2 regions of the Marinomonas sp. NPDC078689 genome follow, and region 2 is predicted to be linked to the other one. Evidence: predicted binding sites of a transcription regulator. Region 2 holds the regulator's gene; the other holds the start of a gene.
What was found. Region 2 encodes sigma-54, which starts transcription at its own class of promoters, with help from an activator protein. Its sites were predicted from a motif close to TGGCACNNNNNTTGCTNT; they were not measured.
Positions count from the first base shown of each region.

Region 1: the regulator sigma-54 is predicted to act here: its motif matches at 2,026-2,043, upstream of glnK (P-II family nitrogen regulator).

Region 1 is NZ_JBITUJ010000009.1:53,873-57,665, forward strand. It holds gene ACIGBN_RS14360 (bifunctional GNAT family N-acetyltransferase/carbon-nitrogen hydrolase family protein) at 1-119, opposite strand, end outside; gene ACIGBN_RS14365 (ammonium transporter) at 326-1,591, opposite strand; gene glnK (P-II family nitrogen regulator) at 1,631-1,969, opposite strand; gene ACIGBN_RS14375 (accessory factor UbiK family protein) at 2,462-2,797, shown strand; gene ACIGBN_RS14380 (TIGR02450 family Trp-rich protein) at 2,826-3,044, opposite strand; gene ACIGBN_RS14385 (YifB family Mg chelatase-like AAA ATPase) at 3,191-3,793, shown strand, end outside.
Region 2 is NZ_JBITUJ010000002.1:80,666-84,458, reverse strand. It holds gene mgtE (magnesium transporter) at 1-433, opposite strand, end outside; gene ACIGBN_RS03550 (HPr family phosphocarrier protein) at 442-711, opposite strand; gene ACIGBN_RS03545 (PTS sugar transporter subunit IIA) at 722-1,171, opposite strand; gene ACIGBN_RS03540 (RNA polymerase factor sigma-54) at 1,190-2,668, opposite strand; gene lptB (LPS export ABC transporter ATP-binding protein) at 2,744-3,469, opposite strand; gene lptA (lipopolysaccharide transport periplasmic protein LptA) at 3,470-3,793, opposite strand, start outside.

The DNA of each region.
Region 1 (3,793 bases), on a different contig from region 2:
ATAGTAAACTTAGGCCATGCACCGCCAATGTCATCGTAGACGCCATCCATCAGCTCTTTGACTTGATCGTAATCGCTTTTGGTTAAATTACGGATCTTTAAGTGCATATCTTCAGACATGGTAACTCCTTATTAGTGCTGCAGAGCGTCGTATTTGAGGACGGGGAAATGCGGCCGATTTGAAAGTGTTTGAAAGTGAGAAATAGCTTACCAGAAAAAAGAAAACCCCGCCGTGTGGCGAGGTTTTATTTTAGCAAGAAAATGTGCTTAACAAAGAGTCTGAGTAGCGCGTCTGCGTTGTGCGAGATAGCGCGCTACCAGAATGCTTAGCTTTTGTTGAATTCAGGGTACGCTTCCATACCACATTCAGAAAGGTCAACACCTTCGTATTCTTCTTCTTCGCTAACACGTACACCCATGATGGCTTTGATGATCAACCATACGATTAGGCTGGCAAAGAATACCCAAACAAAGATGGTAAGCGCGCCGGCGATTTGGCCGAAGAAAGAAGCGCCATCGTTAGTTAGAGGAACCGCTAATAGACCCCAAATACCAACCACACCGTGAACGGAAATCGCACCCACTGGATCATCGATTTTCAGTTTGTCTAGGGTCAGGATAGAAACCACAACGATCAGACCACCCACCGCACCAATTAGGGTTGCACCCAATGCAGATGGCGTAGAAGGTTCCGCCGTGATAGCGACAAGGCCTGCCAATGCGCCGTTTAATAGCATGGTCAAATCGGCTTTACCGAATAGGATACGACCAAGTAGCAAGGCAGCAACCGCACCACCAGCCGCCGCAGCGTTGGTATTCAAGAACACCATAGCGACAGAGTTTGCGCTGGCGATATCGCCAAGTTTAAGAACCGAACCACCGTTGAAACCGAACCAACCTAACCAAAGGATGAAGGTACCAAGTGTCGCCAATGGTAAGTTAGCACCAGGGATGGCACGTACTTCACCGTTAGGACCGTATTTACCTTTACGAGCGCCTAGTACTAATACACCTGCAAGTGCAGCAGCTGCGCCGGCCAAGTGAACAATACCGGAACCTGCAAAGTCAGAGAAACCAATGTCGCCAAGGCTGTACATACCGAAGACAGCGTTGCCGCCCCAAGTCCAAGAACCTTCCATTGGGTAGATGAAGCCTGTCATCACGACTGCAAACACAAGGAATGACCAAAGTTTCATACGCTCAGCAACGGCGCCAGATACGATCGACATAGCGGTTGCAACGAACACCACTTGGAAGAAGAAGTCAGAGGCTGTTGAGTAGATAGAACCGCCTTCAAAACCGCCTTCGCGAGCAGCGAAATCTGCTAGAGTAGCCGCAGTATCAACATCTTGAATACCCGTTAGGAACCAAGTGCCGCCATACATGATGGAGTAACCACAAACAAAGTACATGATGCAGGCAATCGCAAACAATGCGACGTTCTTAGTCAGAATTTCTGTTGTATTTTTAGAGCGGACTAGACCCGCTTCTAGCATGGCAAACCCAGCTGCCATCCACATAACTAATGCGCCGCACACCAAGAAGTAAAAGGTATCCATTGCGTATTGTAATTGAAAAATTTGATCTTGCATGTTTCGCCCCCCTAAAGGCTAATAAGATTCGAACGTGTGTTAAACCGCGTCTTCGCCAGTTTCACCGGTACGAATACGAACCGCTTGTTCAAGGTTAACGATAAAGATTTTACCGTCGCCGATTTTGCCGGTATTGGCGGCTCCCGAAATGGCTTCGACCACTTGGTCGGTCATGTCGTCAGCTATGGCAAGTTCAATTTTTACTTTAGGCAGAAAATCCACAACGTATTCTGCACCGCGGTAAAGTTCTGTGTGACCTTTTTGACGTCCGAACCCTTTCACTTCTGTTACGGTAATACCTTGTACACCGATTTCAGAAAGCGCTTCTCGAACATCATCGAGTTTAAATGGCTTGATGATGGCAGTTATAAGCTTCATACCCACAGTCTCCTTTAAAAGTCTGTCTTATTGTCTGTATCGCAGGTATCAAAGCTTATTCAATATGCGTGCCATAACGCCGATGTGCCTATGTTATAAGGGCTTTGCCAGTAAAGTGTTGAAAATGAGGAAGCAAAAAGATTCACCTTCGATCTTTTTTGGTGCATCTAGTTGGGGTGGTGCGCTGTTATTTTGCATTTATTTGGTGCGATTTATTTTCGCGTTGGCATGTTGTCGTGGGGAATTTTGGCTTATCTGTTTGCTCTTGCACTGAAAAGTCTCTGAGAGGAAGCCCGTCACTTGCGGTGACGCGCGCTATATCATGGGGAGAAAAGAGCGATTCTTGGTTTTTACTGCACGAAAACCAAGCATAACGACCAAATGAGTCAGTCTAGTGGCGATATTTAATCGTAACATTGCATGGATTACCCAAGACAGACATAGTGCAGGCTTCTATACTATGGCGTAAATAGCATGACGTAAGAGGGTCACATGATCGATCAATTTATTAAGCAATTGGGCTCAGGGTTAGAGCAAACTGCCGACATACTAGGCAAGTTGCCAAAAGAAGAAATTCAAGCGCAATTACATCAGGTTGCCAAAAATACGCTGACTAAAATGGATTTAGTAACGCGCGATGAGTTCGAGCTGCAAGCTGCGATGTTGGTTAAATATCGTGAGCGCTTAGGGCTTTTAGAAGCGCGCATTGAAGAATTAGAGCAAGCGGCGGCAGAGTCAGTTGCGAAAAAGGCGCCAGCGAAAAAAGCCCCTGCTAAGAAAGCAGCGCCCAAAGACGACATAAGCAAAACAGCGTCGGACGAAAAATAAACACAACCGTGTCTGGCGAGCCTTTATATTAGGGTTGCCAGCCTTGTTTCCAGTGTTCGGGTGAGGTCAGATTACGCCAAGGAATGGTGTACTCTTGACGGCTTAACACCGCCTCAATGGTGCATTCGATGACGGTGTCTTGCTCATCTCTAATGAGCTTGGTGACAATGAAGTGTTTTTCTTTTTGTTTGGGTGAAGTCGATGTCCATTTAGACAGTAGCAATTTGTTGGGGTTAATTTGATGCATATAAATTCCCTTATTAAGCGCTCAGAATGGAAGGTTCGCGCAGACATAATGTATTTCTAAAACTAGAAATAAGACGTGAGTTATTGGTTATACGTCGCCATCGTCGAGCTGGATTGCTCGATGTTATACAAGATCAAGGAGTGATCGTGAGCTTAGCAACTATCTATGGCCGCGCCCGAGTTGGTGTGGCATCACCGTTGGTGACAGTGGAAACCCATATCTCGAATGGCCTTCCTTCCCTCAATATAGTGGGCTTGCCCGAAGCCGCCGTGCGAGAATCAAAAGACCGCGTACGCAGCGCCATCATTAACAGCCGTTTTGAGTTTCCTACCCGCCGTATCACCATTAATTTAGCCCCAGCAGACCTGCCCAAAGAGGGTGGCCGCTATGATTTGGCGATCGCCATCAGTATATTGGCGGCTTCAGGACAGTTAGGCGAAGTGAACTTACGGGCTTTTGAATTTATTGGTGAACTGGCTTTGTCTGGCGATATTCGTGGCGTGCCTGGTTTACTGCCTTCTGTTATTGCTTGTCAGCAAGCGGGTCGACAGCTTATTTTGCCTGAAGACAACCAATCTGAAGCGGCCTTAGTGGACGGGGATTCTGTGTTTGCTTCCCGCTTAACGCAAGTCACCGCACACCTTCTTAAACTCACGCCTTTATCCCCTTGTGCCCACAACCTCAATGAAGCGGACCATTTCGTGGAGCATAGGGACATGCGAGATGTAAAAGGCCAATACCAAGCGCGC
Region 2 (3,793 bases):
TGGTGTCCGTATTCATCAAGCCGCCAGCAGAGTCTTCTGAGTAGCTCAGTAGGGCTTCTACTCGTAACCTGTCTTGGCTTGACATGGAAGCCAGTACTTCTTTTACAACGGTTTCTGGAAGGTGTTGTAAAAGGTCGGCAAGGTCATCGCTTTCAAAGTGTTCGGAAACGGCTACGAGACGCTCAGTATTCATGTTGCGCATGAATTGAACGCCAATGTCTTCGCTTAGGTATTGAAGAACATCCCCTTCATTTTTGGAATCGATTAGGTCCCAAAGTAATTTACGTTCTTTTGGTGGGGAAGATTCCAGTAAACGGGCAACATCTTGAGCAGGTAGTGCACCGTTAAGGAGATAACGGATCTGCATGGTGGCACCGGACTCAAGGGAGTCGGTGACCGTTTGAAGGTGGGCTAAGGTGGTTTGTTCTGGCATGGCGATCCTTACTCGTCTTCGCCGAAGCGATCATTGATCAAGGTGATAACCGCTTTGATGGCTTCCTCTTCATCTTCCCCGTTGGTTTTAATTTTGATCTCTGTGCCTTTGCCAGCCGCCAACATCATCATTGCCATGATGCTTTTACCATCAACGTTGCGGCCATCTTTTTCAATGGTGATGTCAGAAGAGAAACGAGACGTTGTTTCTACCAGTTTGCCAGCTGCGCGCGCATGAAGGCCAAGTTTGTTAATGATGGTGATAGACTCTTCCAACATACTCTTTCCTTTATAGTAATGAATCTAGTGCAATAAAGAGGGCGTCATTTGTTTCGGCCTCTCTTAATGTGTTTAACACTTTTTCTGATTGTGCCAGTTCAGCAATTTCCGCCAGCGTGGATAAGTGTGCGTCACATTCTTGTGGTGGCACAATTAACGCAAAAACTAAATCGATTGGTTTTCTGTCGACCGCATCAAAGTCAATGGCAGATTGCAGCGACAAAATAACGACAGCGGTGTGATTGGCGCTTTCTAGGCGACAATGAGGAATGGCAATGCCATTACCAATGCCGGTGCTGCCTAGCTTTTCGCGTCCAAGTAAAGCTTCGTAGATTGCTTCTTTGTCACAATGGAGACGATTTGCAGCCACATCGGCAACGCTTTCAAGAATGCGTTTTTTGCTCACAACGTCTTGTTTTGCAAAGACAAGGTCTGCTTTTATTAATGATTTTAATGGCATAAGAAGTAGTTGTCCGTATTAAATCAATCGTTTTCGTTCATTAGAAGGAGGAATGTTCATTGCCTCACGGTACTTTGCAACAGTTCGTCGTGCTACTTGTATGCCTTGGTCCGCTAAAATAGTGGCTAGCTTGTTGTCACTCAAGGGCTTTTTGGCGGGTTCTTCTACCACCAATTTTTTGATCATGGCTCTGATTGCTGTCGAAGAGCATTCGCCACCAGAAGCGGTATTAACGTGGCTTGAGAAGAAGTACTTCAGCTCGAAAATACCTTTTGGTGTGTGCATGTACTTTTGTGTCGTCACACGCGAAATGGTGGACTCGTGCATGCCGACTTCTTCCGCGACATCGTGAAGTACCATGGGTTTCATGGCTTCTTCACCAAGTTCAAAGAAGTCGATTTGGCGATTTACGATACAGCTGGCCACTTTGAGTAGGGTCTCGTTGCGGCTTTGTAGGCTTTTCATAAACCACTTGGCTTCTTGCAAGGAGTTTTTGATGTAGGTGACGTCTTCTGAGGTGGAGGCTGTTGCGGCCATCGCAGAATAAGTTTCGTTGATCTTGACGGGCGGTAACGCGTCGTTATTTAGCTCAACTTGCCAAACCCCATTGCACTTTTTGACAGAGACATCTGGAATAACATAATCCGTATCATCGGCATCAATAATAGAGCCTGGTCGTGGGTTGAGTTGTTGAATCAGATCGACCACTTCCTTCAATGACTCTTCTTTGAGCTTTGTTTTGCGACTTAATTGAGCAAAATCACGGTTGCCTAGTAAAGCCAGATGGTTATCGACTAGGTTGTAGGTACTCTTATAAAGAGGGTGGTCGCGAAAGGCTTCTAATTGCACTAATAGGCAATCGCGTAAGTCGGTTGAACAGGCGCCAGCAGGATCAAAGCGTTGTAGTCTGTGTTGCACTGCCATGACTTCGTCGAGCTCAAGATCTTCAAGTTCGCTGGTTAGCGATTCCCAAATATCTTCAGGCGTAATACTGAGATAGCCGTCTGATTGCACGCATTCAATGATGGCGTAAGCGATTTCAATGTCGCGATCTGACATGTGCGTTAGGTTAAGTTGCCAGATCAAGTGATCTTGAATGCTTTCAGCAGGGGCGTTGCGACTTTCGTAGTCACTGTCGCCTTCATAATTATTGCTGGAGCCGACGCTTGCTGCGGCAGAATTTTGGTAAGTATCGTCCCAATTGCTGTCAATGGAGAGCTCTGCTGGAATACTGTCGGTCCACTCGGACTCAACGCGGGCTTCTTCACTGGCGTTCGCCTCGGTTTTTTTACTGGCTGCCTCTTCCTGTTCTCTCGTTGGCGCTTCTGAATGGGAAAAATCTTCATCATCAATTTCTAAAAGCGGATTGGATTCTAGAAACTCATGGATTTCCTGTTTCAGGTCTAACGTAGAAAGCTGCAGCAACCGAATGGCTTGTTGCAGCTGGGGAGTCATGGTCAGTTGTTGACCGATTTTTAATTGCAGAGACTGCTTCATAAAGAAACACTTCTAATAAGAGGAAATTGGAACGAGTTATGCATACTACTCCCTTTCGGCTGCAAAGATAAGAGGCTATAGACGGAAGTCGTCCCCTAAATAAACCTTTTTTACTTGCTCATTGTTGATCACGGTATCAGCATCACCTGAGGCGATTATTTTCCCATTGCCTACGATATAGGCTTTGTCGCAAATGTCTAATGTTTCGCGTACGTTGTGATCGGTAATCAAAACACCAATGCCGCTTTCTTGCAGGTGTTTTATGATCAGTTTAATGTCGCCAACCGAGATGGGGTCAACCCCAGCAAAAGGTTCATCCAATAGGATGAACTTGGGGTTCATGGCAAGCGCACGCGCTATTTCCACGCGACGACGTTCGCCGCCAGAGAGTGCCATGCCTAAGTTGCTGCGAATGTGGGTGACATGAAACTCGTTTAACAGGCCTTCTAGTCTTTCTTTCTTTTGTTCTTTTGACAGCTCTTTGCGCGTTTCTAAAATGGCGTAAATATTGTCTTCAACGGACATTTTTCTAAAAATAGAGGCTTCTTGTGGTAAGTAGCCAATGCCTTTTTGCGCCCGCGTATGCATGGCGTTTTTGGTGATGTCTTGCCCGTCGATGAAGATGCCGCCGGCGTCATTCGCGACCATGCCAACTATCATATAGAAGCAGGTCGTTTTGCCTGCGCCATTTGGGCCGAGCAAGCCAACGGCTTGACCGGATTCTACAGAAAGAGAGACGTCTTTAACGACTTGTCTTTTTTTGTAGCTCTTCGCCAGGTTTTTTGCTTCTAAAAGGGCCATCTATTTCTTTTTGCCTTCTTTTTCGTTGTCTGCTGGTTGTAATGTCATAGATACGCGCCCTGTGCCTTTTTTCTGGGCGTTAAAGGTGCCGGTGTCTATGTGGTAGAGGATGTAATCGGCGGTGATCTTGTCGTCCATCTTGTTGAGGTAGCCATTGCCAAAGATTTCCAATTTTGACGTGGTGACTTGATAGTCTATTTTATCCCCTCGACTGATCATCATATTGCCGCTCCAGTCGATTTGCTGACTGAATTTTGCCGGTCCGCCTGTGGCAACCAGTTTGCTGAATTTACGAGTTTTAGGGTCGGTTGTGACCTTCAGGTA